DNA from 4 places in the Silvibacterium sp. genome. Region 4 is predicted to be linked to each of the others. Evidence: predicted binding sites of a transcription regulator. Region 4 holds the regulator's gene; each other region holds the start of a gene.
The links. Region 4 encodes LexA, which represses DNA repair genes until DNA is damaged. Its sites were predicted from a motif close to CANTTCGCTTTTTATTCGC; they were not measured.

Region 1: the regulator LexA is predicted to act here: its motif matches at 1,267-1,285, upstream of QM649_RS06215 (putative DNA modification/repair radical SAM protein).
Region 2: the regulator LexA is predicted to act here: its motif matches at 2,383-2,401, upstream of QM649_RS06475 (recombinase RecA).
Region 3: the regulator LexA is predicted to act here: its motif matches at 1,666-1,684, upstream of QM649_RS07080 (deoxynucleoside kinase).

Annotation. Positions count from the first base shown of each region.
Region 1 is NZ_JASGFD010000012.1:15,617-19,706, reverse strand. It holds gene QM649_RS06225 (RelA/SpoT family protein) at 1-184, shown strand, start outside; gene bla (class A beta-lactamase) at 309-1,217, shown strand; gene QM649_RS06215 (putative DNA modification/repair radical SAM protein) at 1,344-2,621, shown strand; gene QM649_RS06210 (UdgX family uracil-DNA binding protein) at 2,618-4,060, shown strand.
Region 2 is NZ_JASGFD010000012.1:77,181-81,270, forward strand. It holds gene QM649_RS06470 (DNA polymerase Y family protein) at 1-1,310, opposite strand, end outside; gene QM649_RS06475 (recombinase RecA) at 1,294-2,301, opposite strand; gene QM649_RS06480 (hypothetical protein) at 2,489-3,004, opposite strand; gene QM649_RS06485 (ADOP family duplicated permease) at 3,268-4,090, opposite strand, start outside.
Region 3 is NZ_JASGFD010000014.1:17,249-21,338, reverse strand. It holds gene QM649_RS07090 (coagulation factor 5/8 type domain-containing protein) at 1-813, opposite strand, end outside; gene QM649_RS07085 (polysaccharide deacetylase family protein) at 902-1,627, opposite strand; gene QM649_RS07080 (deoxynucleoside kinase) at 1,736-2,410, shown strand; gene QM649_RS07075 (energy transducer TonB) at 2,547-3,533, opposite strand; gene QM649_RS07070 (RNA polymerase sigma factor) at 3,551-4,039, opposite strand.
Region 4 is NZ_JASGFD010000004.1:39,765-43,854, forward strand. It holds gene QM649_RS02385 (sigma 54-interacting transcriptional regulator) at 1-1,138, opposite strand, end outside; gene QM649_RS02390 (response regulator transcription factor) at 1,182-1,856, opposite strand; gene lexA (transcriptional repressor LexA) at 2,090-2,695, shown strand; gene QM649_RS02400 (DHA2 family efflux MFS transporter permease subunit) at 2,760-4,090, opposite strand, start outside.

The DNA.
Region 1 (4,090 bases), on a different contig from region 4:
GACTGCGGTGATCAGCGACGAGAACACGAACATTCGTACCGTCGATTCCCGCCCCGGTGAGAACGACGACGCGATTGTGGAGTTCGTGGTCGAAGCCGAGGATCTTCGCCATCTCAACCGCCTGGTGATCGGTCTGCGCCGTGTACCCGGCGTGCGGGATGTGCAACGTTCGCAGAAGCTGTGACGCATTTGTTCTTCCGTAGAAATTCCTGATAACCAACTCGCCACAGGCAGAAGCTTTTCTCCGCTCTGCTTGCGCACGCACATCGCATGCGGCATGACAATGCATGTGTAGGTGCGGAGGGTAAGTGGCGATTTCAAGACGGAAGATGATGCAGGCTTCCCTGCTATGTGCAGGGGCTGCATTCGGGCATGGGTACGGGCTTTGGGCTGAGACGGCAACCGGACCGGATATCGAGAACACATTAAGGACCATTGAAGCGGGAACCGGTGGACGGCTGGGCGTGGCTCTGCTCGATGCGGAAGGCAAGCTGCTGGCGGGATGGCGCCAGGAGGAACACTTTCCCATGTGCAGTACTTTCAAAGTGCTGGCTGTATCGGCGCTGCTGGCGCGGGTGGATCGCGGCGAGGAGCATCTGGATAGGGTGGTGCATTTCCAGCAGTCCGATCTGGTTCCGTATTCGCCGGAGACGAGCCTGCACGTCGATACCGGGATGACGGTGGGTGAGATCTGCCGTGCGGCGATCGCCCACAGCGACAACACCGCGGCAAATATCATCCTGGCCTCGCTTGGGGGCCCGGCAGGCGTGACTGCGTGGGCGCGTCATCTCGACGACGCGGTGACGCGGCTGGACCGGACGGAAACCTCGCTGAACGAAGGCACGCCGGGCGACCCGCGCGACACCACGGCGCCTGCTCACATGGCTGAAGATCTGCGGAAGGTGACGACGGGGGATGTGCTCTCAGCGGCCTCGCGGGCACAGCTGACGGCGTGGCTCGAGGCAAACACCACGGGCAAGGCGCGAATCCGGGCAGCACTGCCCGCAGGCTGGCGAATTGGAGACAAGACCGGCACCGGGGATCATCGCACGGCGAACGATGTGGCTGTCATCTGGCCTTCCGCCCCCACGGGTTCTATGTTGCCGGGTCCTGTGTTTCTGGCCATCTACCTGACCGAGGCCAAGGTGGAATTTCCCATGCAGGAGGCGGCGATCGCGTCGGTAGCTCGCGCCTTTGTGGAGCAACGCCTGATCTGATTTTCAGCGGGATGAAATCCATTCCGGAAGTCAGCTTAAAATCGGCCCTGTTTTCGCTTTTTATTCGCTAAAATCTCAAATGTCCGGCAGTCTCAGAAAACGCCTGCCGGCTACTGAGGTAGCGCGATGACAGTCGAACAGAAGCTGGCGATCCTGGCGGATGCGGCGAAGTATGACGCTTCGTGCGCAAGCAGCGGCGCTCCGCGTGCGGGCAATGGTAAAGGGCTGGGGCATTCGACCGGAATCGGCATTTGTCACAGCTACACGCCGGATGGACGCTGCGTCTCGCTGTTGAAGATCCTCCTGACCAATTACTGCACCTACGACTGCGTGTTCTGCGTGAACCGCGTGTCGAGCGATATTCGCCGGGCGCGCTTTACACCGGCGGAGGTGATCGGGCTGACGCTCGATTTCTATAAGCGGAACTACATCGAAGGACTCTTTCTCAGCTCCGGGATCGTGCAATCGCCGGACTACACGATGGAGCAGCTGATTGCGGTGGCGCGCGGGCTCAGGGAAGAGCATGCCTTCGGAGGATATATCCATCTGAAGGCGATTCCCGGGGCATCGGCTGCGCTGCTCGATCAGGCGGGCACCTATGCCGACCGGATGAGCGCAAACATGGAGCTGCCGACGCAGCAGGATCTTGTGCAGCTGGCTCCGGACAAGCGGGTTGGCACCATCGAGGGCGCGATGGGGCAGATTCACGGGCGGAAGCAGGAGCTCGACGAGGATCGGCCACGGCATCGGGCGACGCCGAAGTTTGTGCCCGCCGGGCAGAGCACGCAGATGATCGTCGGGGCCACGCCGAGCAGCGATCGCCAGATTCTGGAGACAGCGCGGCATCTCTATGGGCGTTACCGGCTGCGGAGAATCTACTACTCTGGCTTCTCACCATTTCCATTGGGAGATGCGCGGCTGCCGCAGAGACCTGCGCCTCTGGTGCGTGAGCATCGGCTGTACCAGGCCGATTGGCTAATGCGGTACTACGGCTTCGACGCGCGGGAACTGACGACGGAAGGTGAGCCGAACCTGCGGCTGGACCGCGATCCTAAGCTGACCTGGGCGGAGGCGAACGAAGACTTCTTTCCAGTGGATGTGAACACGGCATCCCGCGAGCTGCTGCTGCGCGTGCCGGGGATCGGATACCGCAATGCGGAAAGAATCGTGAGTATCCGCAGATATCATCGGCTTTCTTACGCAGATCTGACGAAGCTCCATGTGCGGATGAAGCTGGCGGAACGATTCGTAACAGCGACGGATCATATTCCCGGGGTGCGCTGGCGTGAGGATCGCACAGAGATGCCGTCTCGCAGGGGGCCGAAGCCGATATCGAAGCCGGTACAGATGGGGCTGTTCGAGGCAGGCGATCCGGCTGTGTCGGCGATGTCGGGAGAGTTGTGAGCGCGGTATCGGGCGTGCGGCGAGTAGTGATCGCCCCATGCCCCGGCAGCGGCTTCGATACTGGCTTCGAAGCGTGGCGGGACGCAGCGCGGCGGCTGGTGGGTGCGGGAGTCTCTCCGGATGACGTGAGCTTTGTGGATGCGCGGGATGCGGTTTCGGGGCTGCTATTTTTCGGCGAGGCAGAAGTTTTGCCGGAGCCGTCGACCCCGGTCATTGCGCCTCGGGCTTTTGTCGAGAGGGCGCAGATCGTCGCCTGCCATCGCGATGGTAGCCGCTGGCAGCTCATGTACCGGCTGCTATGGCGTTTGCAGCAGGAACGCGACCTGCTGGCAGTCGAGGTCGATGAAGATGTGGCGGCATTCCGCCGGATGGAAATTCAGGTTGGGCGCGATCTCCACAAGATGCATGCCTTTGTGCGCTTCCGTCGCGTCGAGGAAGAAGGCAGCGAGCATTTCGTGGCCTGGTATGAGCCAGCGCATCGGATCCTGGCGATGGGCGCGCCTTTCTTCGCGGAGCGCTTCGCTGTGATGCGCTGGTCGATCCTGACGCCGGATGGCTCGGCACGCTGGAAGCCGGGTGCGAAGGCGGTCGTCCTCGGTCCTGCTGTTAGCCGCGAAAATGCTCCAGGGGACGATGCCCTCGAAGAGGTATGGCGTACCTATTACCGCTCGATCTTCAACCCGGCGCGGGTGAATCCGGTCGCCATGCGCGCGGAGATGCCGCAGCGCTACTGGCGGAATCTGCCGGAGATGACGCTGTTGCCGGAGCTGCTAACGGGTGCTGGTGGCCGCGTAGAGGCGATGATGCAGCAGCAGGCGAAGGAGACCGCGGCGACGTGGGTACCGGAGGAGCGGTCCTTGCCGGTTCTGCGCGCGGCAGCGGCGAAATGCCGTGGATGCTCGCTCTGCGAGAAGGCTACGCAGACAGTTTTTGGAGCGGGGCTAAAGTCGGCGCGGCTGGTGCTGGTCGGCGAACAGCCAGGAGACGAGGAAGATCGCGCAGGATTGCCGTTTGTCGGTCCGGCCGGAAGATTGCTGGATGAGCTGCTGCACGAGGCGCGGATCGATCGCAGCCTGGTGTATGTGACGAATGCGGTGAAGCACTTCAAGTTCGTCGAGCGGGGGAAGCGGCGTCTGCATGAGTCGCCGCGTATGCGCGAGATGACAGCATGCCGGCCATGGCTGGAGGCGGAGCTGGAAACGATTCGGCCGCGGCTCACGGTGTGCCTTGGAGCAACGGCGGCGAAATCCCTGCTGGGAGCGAAGTTTGCGCTGATGAAGCAGCATGGGCAGCTGCTCGGCACTGAGTTCTACGGCGAGGTGCTGGCGACGATTCATCCCTCGGCGGTGTTGCGCGCTTCGGATGAGGAGCGTGGCAAAGCCATGCGCGCGATGTTGAAGGAAGATCTGGAGCGGGCAAGAAGAATCGTCTTCGATTGAGGTATCGCAGGGAAAAGCAAAGAGCCTGCC
Region 2 (4,090 bases), on a different contig from region 4:
CGCGGGCGGCCTTCTGTGAAGACAACCGCGCTGCGCTCCGGTGGACGAAGCCTGCGCAGGCTCATACGCGCCGCGGGCAGTTCGCGCTGCAAGCTTTTTTCCGGCAGAACGCGAAACGGTTCGAGATGAAAGCCCTCCGGTGCGTGGGTGTCTTCGAGCACGATGCGCCCCACGTTCGCCTCACCCACCAGCGCCGCGATCCGCGCCAGCGTCACATCCAGCCGTCCGGGCTCAGGCGCCTGCGGAGAGAAGAGCCCGAGCTGTACCTTGCCCGCGATTCCCGGCTCCGCGTGCAGCGTCACGCCCGTAATCGGCGCAGGCGGCGGATGCGCCTCGAGCTCCAGCTGCAGCAGCTTCAGCCATAGCCGGCGGTCGCTGCCCGGCACGCGCGGATTAACGATCCGCGTATGCTCTCCACCGCCTTCGAGGCGCAGCGTGACCGTGACGGAGGCCAGCGCCACCAGCCGTGACTGCGCACGCACCACAAGCTGTTCCAGCATCGCCGAGAGACCGAAGAGCAGCGGCTCCAGTTCTTCGAGCGGCGCATCCAGATCCGCTCGCTCTTCGAGTACGAACGGCGTCTCCTGCGGTTCGAGCAGGTGTTCGCTCTCACCGCACGCCAGCAGGCGCAGCCGCCTTCCCGCCTGCCCGATGCGGGCTACCAGCGCATCCTCAGGCAGCGCGGCAAGCATGCCGAGCGTCGCAATGCCCCATGCCGCGAAGATCTCCGCGTGGCGTTCTTCTATCTGCAACACCGCAATCGGCAGCGCTGACAGCGCCACGGCCTCCCTGCCCGGCGCGATGACCCGCACCGCGATATTCGCCGGCAGTCCTCGCGCCACGCACAACGCGGTGAGAAAGTTGCGGCTCACGGCCACCTGTGCGGAGATTGCCAGCCTGCGCACACGTTCACGGAGATCCGCAGCCAGTTTCTCTGGGGTACCTAGCAACCGTTCTGTCCCGGCAATATCCAGCCCGCACAGCCATGCTGTGCCTTCGCGTCGGGGTTCGATACGCGGAGAGAATGCACCCGCGCATTCCACCAGCACATCCGAGACAACGCGCTCCATCTCCGTCGAACGCTCCAGAACCACGGCATCGGAGAAAGTAGCCACCTCGGTCGCTGTCATCCCATGCTCGATTCCCCGCAGGCGCGCTCGGGTGTTCAACGAGCAAACCTGTTGCAGCGGCGGCAGTCCCTCCAGGACCACGCACGGTCTCTCCCGCAGCTCCGGCCTCAGACGCAACAGTGCCTGGGCAGGAAACTCGCGCACCAGCAGACAGGCATAAAGCTCACCGGGATCCGTCATCGCAGTTCCGTCCTCGATGTACCGCCCACTCCGCGCGGCTCTGCCACGCGACCGAGTCGATGCCACGTGGCGATTTGCGCAGCGGCACCACGTTGCTGTGCAGCTGGCTTTCCTGCGTGGCGAAACGCCGCCGCGTCACCTGCACTTGCGGCCGCATGCCGGAGAAGACCGTCGTCTCGTCGGCACTCCCCTCGGAGCCGCTGAAGACCAGCTGCACCTCTGAGCTGCTGCGCGCGCAGGCGTACTGGCTCAGCAGCAGCACACTGGCCTGCGTCCGCTCCGCTGCGGCGCGATACCGGTACCAGGTGGAAAGCTCGATACGCGCCGCATGCGCCGGGGCAACACCTGCAAGGTCCAGCACAATCGCGGAGAAGCCGCCGCCCTGCATCAGCAGGTCCGCCGAGCGCAGCCCCTGCTCGATCGCGTCATAGGCGCGGGACCGCCGCCAGCGGTTGCCCGGCAACGTAACCGGCGCAAGGTTCTGCTCTGCCGTCTCTGGAATGCGGCGTTCTTTCTGCTGCGGCTCAGCGCAACGAGGCCCCAGGTAAGCTCGCGCGGTATCAGCCTCCAGCAGGCTCCCCACTGCATCCGCCAGCCCGCGCACCTCGCTGCGGGGATGCTGCCCGAATCTTCCACCATGCAATCCTTTTTTCGGAGCAGGCGCAGGGGCGAGGCACGTTTCCGGCAAACGGAAGCTCCGCCCGGACCGCTCCGTCTTCACCGCCTCCGCGCCGCACCGCACCCACAGCAGCCGCTCCAGATCCACGCCTGCCGCGGCGGCCGAAGCTGGCTCAAGCGCATTCGATACATCGATCCACGCGCAGACCTTGCCTGCTGCCGTCATCCGCGCCAGAAAGGACAGCGCCACCGAGGTCCGTCCCGAGCACTCCGGCCCGGTCAGTTCGCACAGAGCTCCTACCGGCAGTCCGCCACCCAGCAGGTGATCGAGAGAGGCGATCCCAGTAGCCGCGAGTGGCCGCTCACTCCGCATTGCAGGCGTCAGCGCGGAGGGAATTCGCTCGGAAAGGGAGGCTTCAATTTGTCGACGGAGTGAAGAGGCAGAGCGCATAGGGCTTTCGCCTTATATTCGCTTTACCCTGAATTACCTGCAAGCCCCCGAGTGCCCTGAAACCGGGGCAGATAGATGCCAAACCCCTCAATCTAAAGGCCTAGTATTTTCAGAAATATTGACCTTTGCGGCAGCCGAACTGCCTAGCCCCGCCATCTACCACTTGAGTCATTCCGGCGCACCCGCGCTCCTCCGCGACAGGGCCGCCAGAGTAGATCTGACAGCCTTTGCTGAAGCCGTACTTGTTGTTGCCATCAAGACCTGGGGCGCGGTCATCTATAACGGCTTGGTGGAAAACGGCTTGATGGAACTCCAGCCAATTTGCGAGGCTATCTCTGGAGAGACATCGACAGCTTCTAGGAGGAGAGACATCGACAGCTTCTAGGAGATGGCTCCTGCCGTCGTTCAAGCTGATCAAAGCCTTTTCCTGCCGAGGCGCGGAAATCTTCAGAGTATTGAGGACCTGTTGTATTTCGACATAGGTATAGCCATGGGACACCAATGCAGCATTTGATCGAGTTGGGCGGTCAGCAGCATTGCCAGACACCGGGGCATGAATCTCTATCCGATAGCGGGAATGATTCGATGGAGTGGGCGGGATGAAATTGAGATCGTACTTGGGCATGATTCTCACCTTTGCCACGAGCGTACCCGCATCGCGCCATGCCTTCAAATACTTGCAACTCATGATTCTGCGGATTTCGAGATAATCCCCGCAGCCCAATTGCGGCCATCCGAAGCTTCCGCCCCATACTGGTATTCATGCAGCCCGCGCGTGGCCAGTTAGGGCACAGCGTAAGGCTCTTCATCCTCTGCAAGCTTCCCAATGAAGGTAAGGGCTTCTTCCCCTCAGGTGAAGCCGGGAGTCGATTCATACGATGTCTTACTCTATTCGTGCCGCAGTGCCCTCATGGGGTCCACCTTGGACGCTCTCCTGGCCGGCATCAATGCCGCAGCGAGCGCCACTAGGCACAGCAGCGCCGCCGAGCCGGCCAGCGTCACCGGATCGTACGTCTTCACGCCGTAGAGCATCTCCTTCACCAGCCGCGTGAGACCGAAGGCCGCGCCCAGCCCCACGATGACGCCGAGGATCGTCATCCGCGACGTCTCGCCCAGCACCATGTTCAGGATCTGCCCAGCGCGCGCGCCTAGAGCCACGCGAATACCGATTTCCTGCGTGCGCCGCGCCACCGTGTAGGCCATCACGCCATAGATGCCGATCGAGGCCAGCACCAGCGCCAGCAGCCCGAAGGCCGCCGTGAGCGTGGCGAACATGCGCTCGTCGCCCAGCGTCGCGTTGATCTGCTCCTGCTGCGTGCGCACCGCACTCAAAGGCAGATTGGGATCGATGCCGGCCACGGCTTTCTGCAGAGCGGGCGCGAGACTTGCCGCGCCCATGTGAGTGCGCACCTCATAGGTAAGGCCATCGAAGCCCACCTGCCGGTAGGCGAAGAAGAACTGCCCCTGTGGAGCCTTACGCAGGCTGTCGTAGGCCGCATTCTTCACCACGCCCACAATCGTAAACACCTTGTTGCCCACCTTGAGGTGCCGCCCCAGCACATCCGCCCGGCCCCACACCGCATGCGCCATTTGCTGGTTCACCACTACGGCGGTCTCCGCAGTCTTCGAGTCCTGCGGTCCAAGCTCGCGGCCCGCGATCATCGGCATGCCCATGGTGGAGAGGAAGTGATCGCCCACCACGTTCATCAGC
Region 3 (4,090 bases), on a different contig from region 4:
CCAGCTCACACCCGTGCTGTCATGCCGCAGCGGAGGCACACGCACCGCCCATGCGCCCGTGCGCTGCACTTCGAGATATGGCTTCTCGCGGACCACCGGCGTTGTCGCAATCTTTGTATAGGGAGGTTCGGGCCATTCGCCTGCCGGGGCCTGCGGCACGCCGACGAAGACCATGTTCCAGTTCGAGCCTGTCCACTGGCCCCACTCACTGTTGCGCGCGATCCACTGCTGCTGTGTGCCCGAGGCCACGGTGCCGTCCACCACCGAGTCGGACATCCATCCGCCCGAGGCCCAGCCGTTGTGCTGGTTCAGCACCATGTTGCCGCGCACGTGCATGCGCCGAAAGGGCACCGCCTGCGATACGGCCCACTGCATCGTGCCGCCGGTCGGCGTCACCGAAAAGTTCTCCGCCGCGCGCCAGAAGGTCGTCGTCGCGTTGTTGTTCGGCGCGCTCGCATCGGCGTGCACGTTGCCGGTAATCTGCACGTCATCCGGTGACGCGCCCAGGCCCTCGACCTCGGTGTAAAAGCCCACCGGCACATCCACGTGATAGCTGCCCGGCAGGAAGAGCAGCGCATAACGCCCGTCGCCAAACTCGCTCAGCTGCTGTTGGCGATAGATCGCGTCAATCTGCGCCTGGATAGCAGCCGCCGACATTTCGGGCGAAAACACCTTCACATTTGGCCCCAGGTTTGGAACCGAAGCGGGGTTGTGAGCAGGATTGTGCGATTGGGCAAAGCCGGCCTGTGAACAGGCCAGAGGGCAGAGTGCGGCAAGCAGCGCGGAGAGAAGCAGGCGGGAATAGTGCGGCATCGGTCAGGATCCTTCGAGAACTTCGCCAGCCATCCTACCGGCGAAGGCAGTCAGTAGACAAACGATGGTCTAATTGGTGATCGGCGGCTCAGGCCTGCCAGGCGTCCACGGTCACAAAACGCACCCGGCCGCGCTCGCGCTCCAGCAGCATTTCGGTCGCGCGCACGCTCGCCTTGCGGTCCTGCCCGATCGACGCCTGTCCGCCGTCATGCAGCAGCAGGTTCGATCCGCGCCCACGCCGCTGATTGCGCGCGATACTGCGGTCGAGATTCGCGAGGATCGCGTCGCCGGTTGTCGGCTTCCAGTCATAGCCCATTGCATTCCAAAGCACCGGAGTAAGGCCCATCTCGCGCGCCGCGCGCAGTACATCGGGCCGCCGTGCTCCATGCGGCGGACGGAAATGCGTCACCCGCTCGCCCAGCGCATCTTCGAGTGCGGCATTGGTCGAAGCCAGCTCTTCGCGCACCTTCGCATGCTTCTCAAACAGCAGCACAGGATGCGTAAAGGTGTGGTTCGCTACCAGGTGCCCGGCCGCGCGCACCCGCCGCACCAGCGCCCCGCGCTCACGCACAAACCGTCCGATCATGAAAAACGTCGCTCGCACTTCGTGCCGAGCCAGGATCTCCAGCAGCTCTTCGGTGCAGCGATCGTTCGGCCCATCGTCGTAGGTCAGTGCAAATTCGGCAGGATCATGGCCGGCCACGACCGCGCGGCCAAAAATCTGCGAAGTGGGCCACATGCCGGCATAAAAATATCCACCCACGCCCAGCCCGATGGCGGCAGCGGCGGAGGCAGCAGTGAGGGGGACGTTCATGGCTCTAGTGTAGTTGGGGTTGCCGGATGTGGTTCCGCTGGTTCGTTTTTTCTTCGCCTGCGGGTTAGCATGGTCGGCATGACGGGTAACGACTCGATAGCGTCCTCCATGACATCCCCCATGGGATCGTGGACGGACTGGCGTTTTCTCGCAGTGGAAGGTCCGCTGCGGGTCGGCAAGTCGACACTGGCACGCATGCTCGCCGAGGATTTCGGCGCAAGGCACGTTGCCGAGCCTGAGAGCAATCCCTTCCTCGACGGCTTTTACCGCGCCGAGCCGGGCACGGCCTTCGCCGCGCAGATGTGGTTCCTCCGCGCCCGCCAGGAGCAGATGCGAGGTGTGCTCACGGGCGCCGGCAGCACGATTGCCGACCGAGTCATCTCCGATTACGTCTTCGAGAAGGACAAGCTCTTCGCCTACGTAAACCTCGGGGATGCCGAGCTCGAGCTCTACAACCGCTATTACCAGGAGGCGCGCGCCGAGGCTCCCTCACCGCAGCTAGTCATCTACCTGCAGGCCACGCCGGAAGTATTGAAGCAGCGGCTCAAGCGTAAGGGCATGCCCGGCGAGCGCGACATCAGCGATGCCTACATCGAGCAAATCGCCGCGGCCTACGATCACTTCTTCTTCCACTACACGGCCAGCAACCTGCTCGTCGTCGACACCACGGAGATCGACTTCGTGCGCAATCCCGCGGACTTTGCCCTGCTGCGCAAGCGGCTGGAAGAGCCGGTGCAGGGCACAGAGTACTTTCATCCGGTTGGCGAGGCGGTACGCAGCTAGAGCCGCGACTGTGGCAGGAATGCGGGTCGTTTCACATCGTAAATATCTGTCATCCCGACCGAAGCGAACGAAGTGAGCGCAGCGGAGGGACCTGCGGTTCTCACTCATGCCGGAAGCCCCGGTGGGGGACATACCGCTACATAATCCGGAAGTTCACCAGCACCCGCACGCGCACAGCTACCGGATGCCCGTGATACATCGCCGGCTTCCAGCGATATTGCTCCACGGCCTCGATCGCCTTCTCTTCGAGGCCATAGCCAAGCGGCTGCTCGATCGTGATGTGCGTCGGCATGCCGTTGGCGTCAACAATCACGTCCACTACGCAGATGCCCTGGGCCTTCTCGCGCCGCGCCTCATCGGAAAACTCCGGCTCCACCGAGTGATACAGCTGTGGCGCGATGACACCCGGCCCCGGCCCCATCACATCGCCGCCGCCGTAGCCTCCGTTTGCACCCGGTCCCACGCCGGGTCCCGATCCTGATCCCACGCCGCCCTGGCTGCCCACGCCAAAACCCGATCCGCTCCCCGGCCCCTGCGAAGCCAGCGCCACCTGCGGGGATTGCGGCATGCCCAGGTTCGGCAGGTTGGAATCCGGCACCTGCATCGGCGGCATCACCACGGTCGCTTCCACCGGCAGCTTCGGCGCGTCATTGCGGACGATCTGCGGCGGCACCTTCTGCTCATCGGAGAACTTCGGCAGACGCCCGCGCATCGCCTCGACCGCATCATGCGCGCCACCACCACCCCCGCCGCCGGTTTTCCCGCTGTCGTGCGTGGTCATCGTGAGGAACGGCTGTATCTCTACCCGCGTCATCGCCAGCTTCGCGGGCTTGACGACTGTCCGGCCTTCGGCCAGCACCACCAGCACGACCAACGCGATTGCTGCCGCATGCGCGCCCGCCGACCAGAAGGTCGTCCATCTGCTGCGTACGCCCGTGCTCAGTGTCTGAAAACTTGGGGTCTCAAAGCCCGGCGTTGCAACGGCCGTCTGTGCCGCCTCCCGCTCCAGCAAGCGAAGCTCTACGTCCGCCATCAGGCCCGGCGGTGCCGCTTCCCGAACCAGTGCCGCACGCAGCATCTGCTCCAGTTCGGCGTCGAGTTGTGTCACGTCCTGCTCGCTCATCTCCGGCCTCGTTTGGTTCAGTACTGGCGTTCCAGCGGTCGTTCCACCCGCGCTGCCTTCTCACGAAGCAGTCGCAGACTCCGCTGCAAATGGCTCTTCACCGTCGCTACCGGCATCTGGAGCGCCGCGGCAATCTCCTCCGGGCCCATCTCCTCCTGGTAGCGGAGCACCACAATGCTTCTCGGCACCGCCGGCAGGGATGCGACCAGCTGCTGCAGCTGCCCGTTCCATCCGTCCTCATCCACAGGCTGGGTCCGGTCGGGGATCTCCGGCAGCTCGTGCCAGTCCATCGGTGTCTCCGGCCGGCTCCTGCGCCGCCTTAGCGCGTCGATCGCCCGGTGCGTCGTTACCCGCCGCAGCCAGAACAGCACGTGCTCCGCCGACTCCAGCTCCGGCAGCCGCGTATGCAGCTCCAGGAAGACGTCCTGGGCTACCTCCTCGGCCATACCGCGATCCGCGAGCATCCGGAGCGCAATGCTGAAGACCATCGACTGGTGCTCCAGCATCAGGAGACGAAACGACTGCGGGTCCACTCTCAAAAGGCGCGCATGGGAAGC
Region 4 (4,090 bases):
GGCTCCTCGCCGCGCTGCGTTCAGCCAGCCGGGCGAGGAAGAACTCCGTAAGCCGATCGATATCGGCAACGCGTCCGGCAAGCGCAGGAGTGCGGATCGAGAAGACGGAAAGCCGGTGATAAAGATCGAGCCGGAAGCTCGCCTCCCTCGCCATTCGCGCCAACGGACGGTGGGTCGCCGCAACCAGCCGCACGTCTACTTTCACCGCCTCGTTGTCCCCGATGCGCTGCAGTTCCCCACTCTCGAGAAAGCGCAGCAGCTTGGCCTGAAGCGGCAAAGGCATCTCGCCAATCTCATCGAGAAAAAGTGTTCCGCCATGCGCTGCTTCGATCCTGCCCGTTCTCCCTTGCACCGCTCCCGTGAATGCGCCCCGGGTGTGCCCGAAGAGCTCGGCCTCGAGTAGCGATTCGGGAATAGCGGCGCAGTTGAGCACAGCAAATGGCCGTGAGGAACGAGGACTCAGCCGATGGAGAGCCCGCGCCACCAGTTCCTTGCCCGTGCCTGTCGGGCCCTGGATGAGCACCGGCGTCGGCCGCGGCGCAACCAGCCGGATACGCCGGCTCACCTCGAGCATGGCTGCATCCTCGCCGATGAACTCCGGCAGCCGTAGGCTGGCAACCGCAGATGGAATGTTCGCCGTCGACGGACGGAGCGAAGCGGAATTTTCAGGATGAAGGAGTGGAGCGTGCAGCGGCCTCGATATCTCCCTCGACGTTTCAATCACCGGGGCCGCGTTCCAGGCTGCGCCGTCACCATCCTGGCCGCGGCGCACGGCCAGCAGCACCTCGTTGCGGCGTGGACTCCGGCCACGGCCCGCGGCCTCGACATCGCCCAAGGCCACAACATCCATCTCGGCGAAGAGCCTCTGGCATTCGGCGAGAAATTCCGTCACCTCGAGATCCGGCAGCCAAGTATCGACAACCAGCGTCTCGGCGGATTCCGCATCGAGCATGCCCAGCGCTTCAGCGCCTCCCGAGGCCTCCCTCACTTGCCAGCGCAGGCTGGACAGCGTATCCCGCACCCGCTGGCGAAAGGAAAGATCGGAGCTGACCAGAACGGCCGTGCGTGCGCGCGGCGGCACCGACGGAGAGGATGTGCGGGGATGCGCGAGTTCCCGGGGATAGGGTGCTGAGAACATGAAGACCTCGATTTCTGATGTCTTACCGGAAGACGATCGCGATTCAGGCCTGCGAAGCCAGACCGATCGCGTAGCCCTGCCCGCGTACGGTCTCGATCAACGCCGGCTGACCGGTATCGTTCAGCTTCCGCCGCAGGTAGTTCACATACACATCGACTACGTTCGTGGTGCTCGCGCGCAGCTCCCATACGTGCTCCAGCAGCGCCGCCCGGGAGACGGCCTGGCCGCGGTTGAGAAGCAGATATTCGAGCAGCGCGAACTCCTTGTTCGTCAGAGCGACCGGGCGCCCCTCGCAAAGCACGCTGCGCTCCACGCGGTTTACTTCGAGCCCGCGCTGGCGAAGCACCAGCGCGGCGGCGCCGCGGCGACGCACGACCGCCCGGCAGCGTGCCCGAAGCTCGGCCATCGCAAAAGGCTTGGGCAAAAAATCGTCAGCTCCGAGTTCGAGAGCCTGTACCCGCACCTCGACACCGGACCGCGCCGTCAGAACCACCACGGGAGCATCCTCTCCTGTGCCGCGCAAGAACTTCAGGACCTCAAGGCCATCCCGCCGGGGCAGGTTCAGGTCGAGAATCGTCAGATCCGGAGCCGATGCCTGGAACAGCTCTACCGCTTCCTGCCCATCGGTCGCCACCATCACCACATGCCCTTCGCCGGCAAAGGATCGCTGCAGCAACGCCGCCAGGGCCCGATCTCCATCCACCACCAGAAGTCGCATCTCGTATTTCCTCGTGCCCCAATTTCGCGCAAAGAAGCGGGGCGAACAACAGGCAAAGCTATGCGAGAGCAGCCCATCATTCCTCTTTGGGACACAGGCGCCGCAAGTTCTAAAAGGAAACCAGACTCGCTTCGCAAAGCAGAAACCTCCTCATGCGCAGCGAGGGAGCGGCGAACGCGAGGCGCAAAAGAAAAAATCTCCGCAATTCGCTTTTTATTCGCTAAAATGTACGCATGGCTGTCACGCGTCGGCAAAAAGAGGTGCTGGACTTCATCACGGCGTTTGTTCAGCGCAACGGTTATTCTCCTTCGTTCGAGGAGATCGCCCAAGGGCTCGAGCTGCGCTCGCTGGCCACCGTGCACAAGCACGTCACCAATCTGCAGAACAAGGGATTGTTGCAGCGCGCGCACAACCGCAGCCGCTCGATCGATGTGCTACCGGCACGCCCTCCCAAAGCCCGTTCCGCCGAGCGCTTTCCCCTGCTAGGTCGCATTGCCGCCGGCCTGCCGATTGAGGCGGTCGAAAACCAGGATTCCATTGCGCTCACCGATGTCGTCGGCAACCGTGAAGTCTTTGCTCTCCAGGTACGCGGCGAGTCAATGCGCGATGAGCATATCGTCGACGGCGACTTTGTCTTTGTCGAACGCGGCAATGTCGCGCACGAAGGCGATATCGTGGTAGCGCTGGTGGGAGGGATGGAAACCACGCTTAAGCGGTACTACGTCGAGGGTTCGACGATCCGCCTGCAGCCCTCAAATACCGAAATGGACCCGATCTACGTTCCCGCTGCCCAGGTGGCAATCCAGGGGCGCGTGGTCGGCATGCTGCGGCGCTACTAACAACAGCGCACGCAGAGCAGATGGAGTGCAGCGAAAAGCCCGGCGGATGCCGGGCTTTTTCAGGTCAGTGCGCGCCTGCCGGAGCTTTCTTGCCCGGCACGACCTTGCGGAAGAGCCACACCAGCGCCACGCAGCCGAAGCACAACAATGCCATCCAGCGGAAGACATCGACGAAAGACCACAGCTGCGCCTGCTGCCCAAGTTCGGTGTAGAGCCGGCTCGAGGCCGCGCCTTGCGCATTCGCCGGATTCGTCATGTGCCCGAGATAATTCTTGAGCGCCGTCGTCTGCTGCTCGAACCATGTGCCCGATCGCGGAATGTAATTGGCGATTTCATTCTGGTGCGCATCCGTACGCCGTGTCAGCAATGTCTGCGCGACAGAAATTCCAATGGATCCGCCGATGTTACGCAGGAGGTTGAAGATACCGCTGGCCGAACCGATCTGATCATTCCGCAGCGTGCCGTAAGCCTGCGTGGTAATCGGCACGAAGACGAAGCTCAGCGCAAACCCGGTGACGACGATGGGCAGCAGCAGCGTGGTCGGCCCGATATCCAGCGTGAGGTTGCCGAAGAACAGCGACATGACGCCGAAGGTGATGAAGCCGAAACTCAGCAGGTAGCGCGCATCGATCTTGCCGCCCAGGTAGCCGATCACCGGCATGCCGAGAATCGACCCTATGCCGCGCGGTCCTACGACCAGCCCAGCGGTGAACGCAGTGTAACCAAGCAGATCCTGATAAAAGAGCGGCAGGACCGTAATCATGGAGTAAATGCACAGGCCGAACATCGCAATCAGCAGGCAGCCGATGGCGAAGTTCCAGTTCTTGAGCGTCTTCAGGTTGACCAGCGGCGACTTCGAGCGCCACGAATGCCAGATGAACCAGATGAACGAGGTCACGAGGAAGAAGGTCGCCCAGCGGATCCACAGAGCACCGAACCAGTCGTCCTCCTGGCCCTTGTCGAGGATGACCTGCAGGCAGCCGGTCCAGATCGCCAGCAGACCGAAGCCCAGGTTGTCGAACCTGCCGGCCTTGGCATTCTTGATGTACGGCGGATCATGCACGAACCGGCTGATCATGAAGACCGCCAGCGCACCCACCGGGATATTGATGTAGAAGGCGTAACGCCAGCTGTATGTATCGGTTAGCCAGCCACCCAGGGTGGGACCGAGTACCGGGGCCACGACCACGCCGAAGGCAAACACGGTCATGGCGATGCCACGCTTCTGCGGCGGGAAGCTTTCGAGAAGGATGGCCTGCGAGAGTGGCTGGAGGGCGCCGCCGCCGGCTCCCTGGATGACGCGAGCCAGCAACATGATGCCGAGCGTAGGAGCCGCGCCGCAGAAGAATGACGAAACCGTGAAGATGACCACGCAGGTCAGCAGGAACCGCTTAC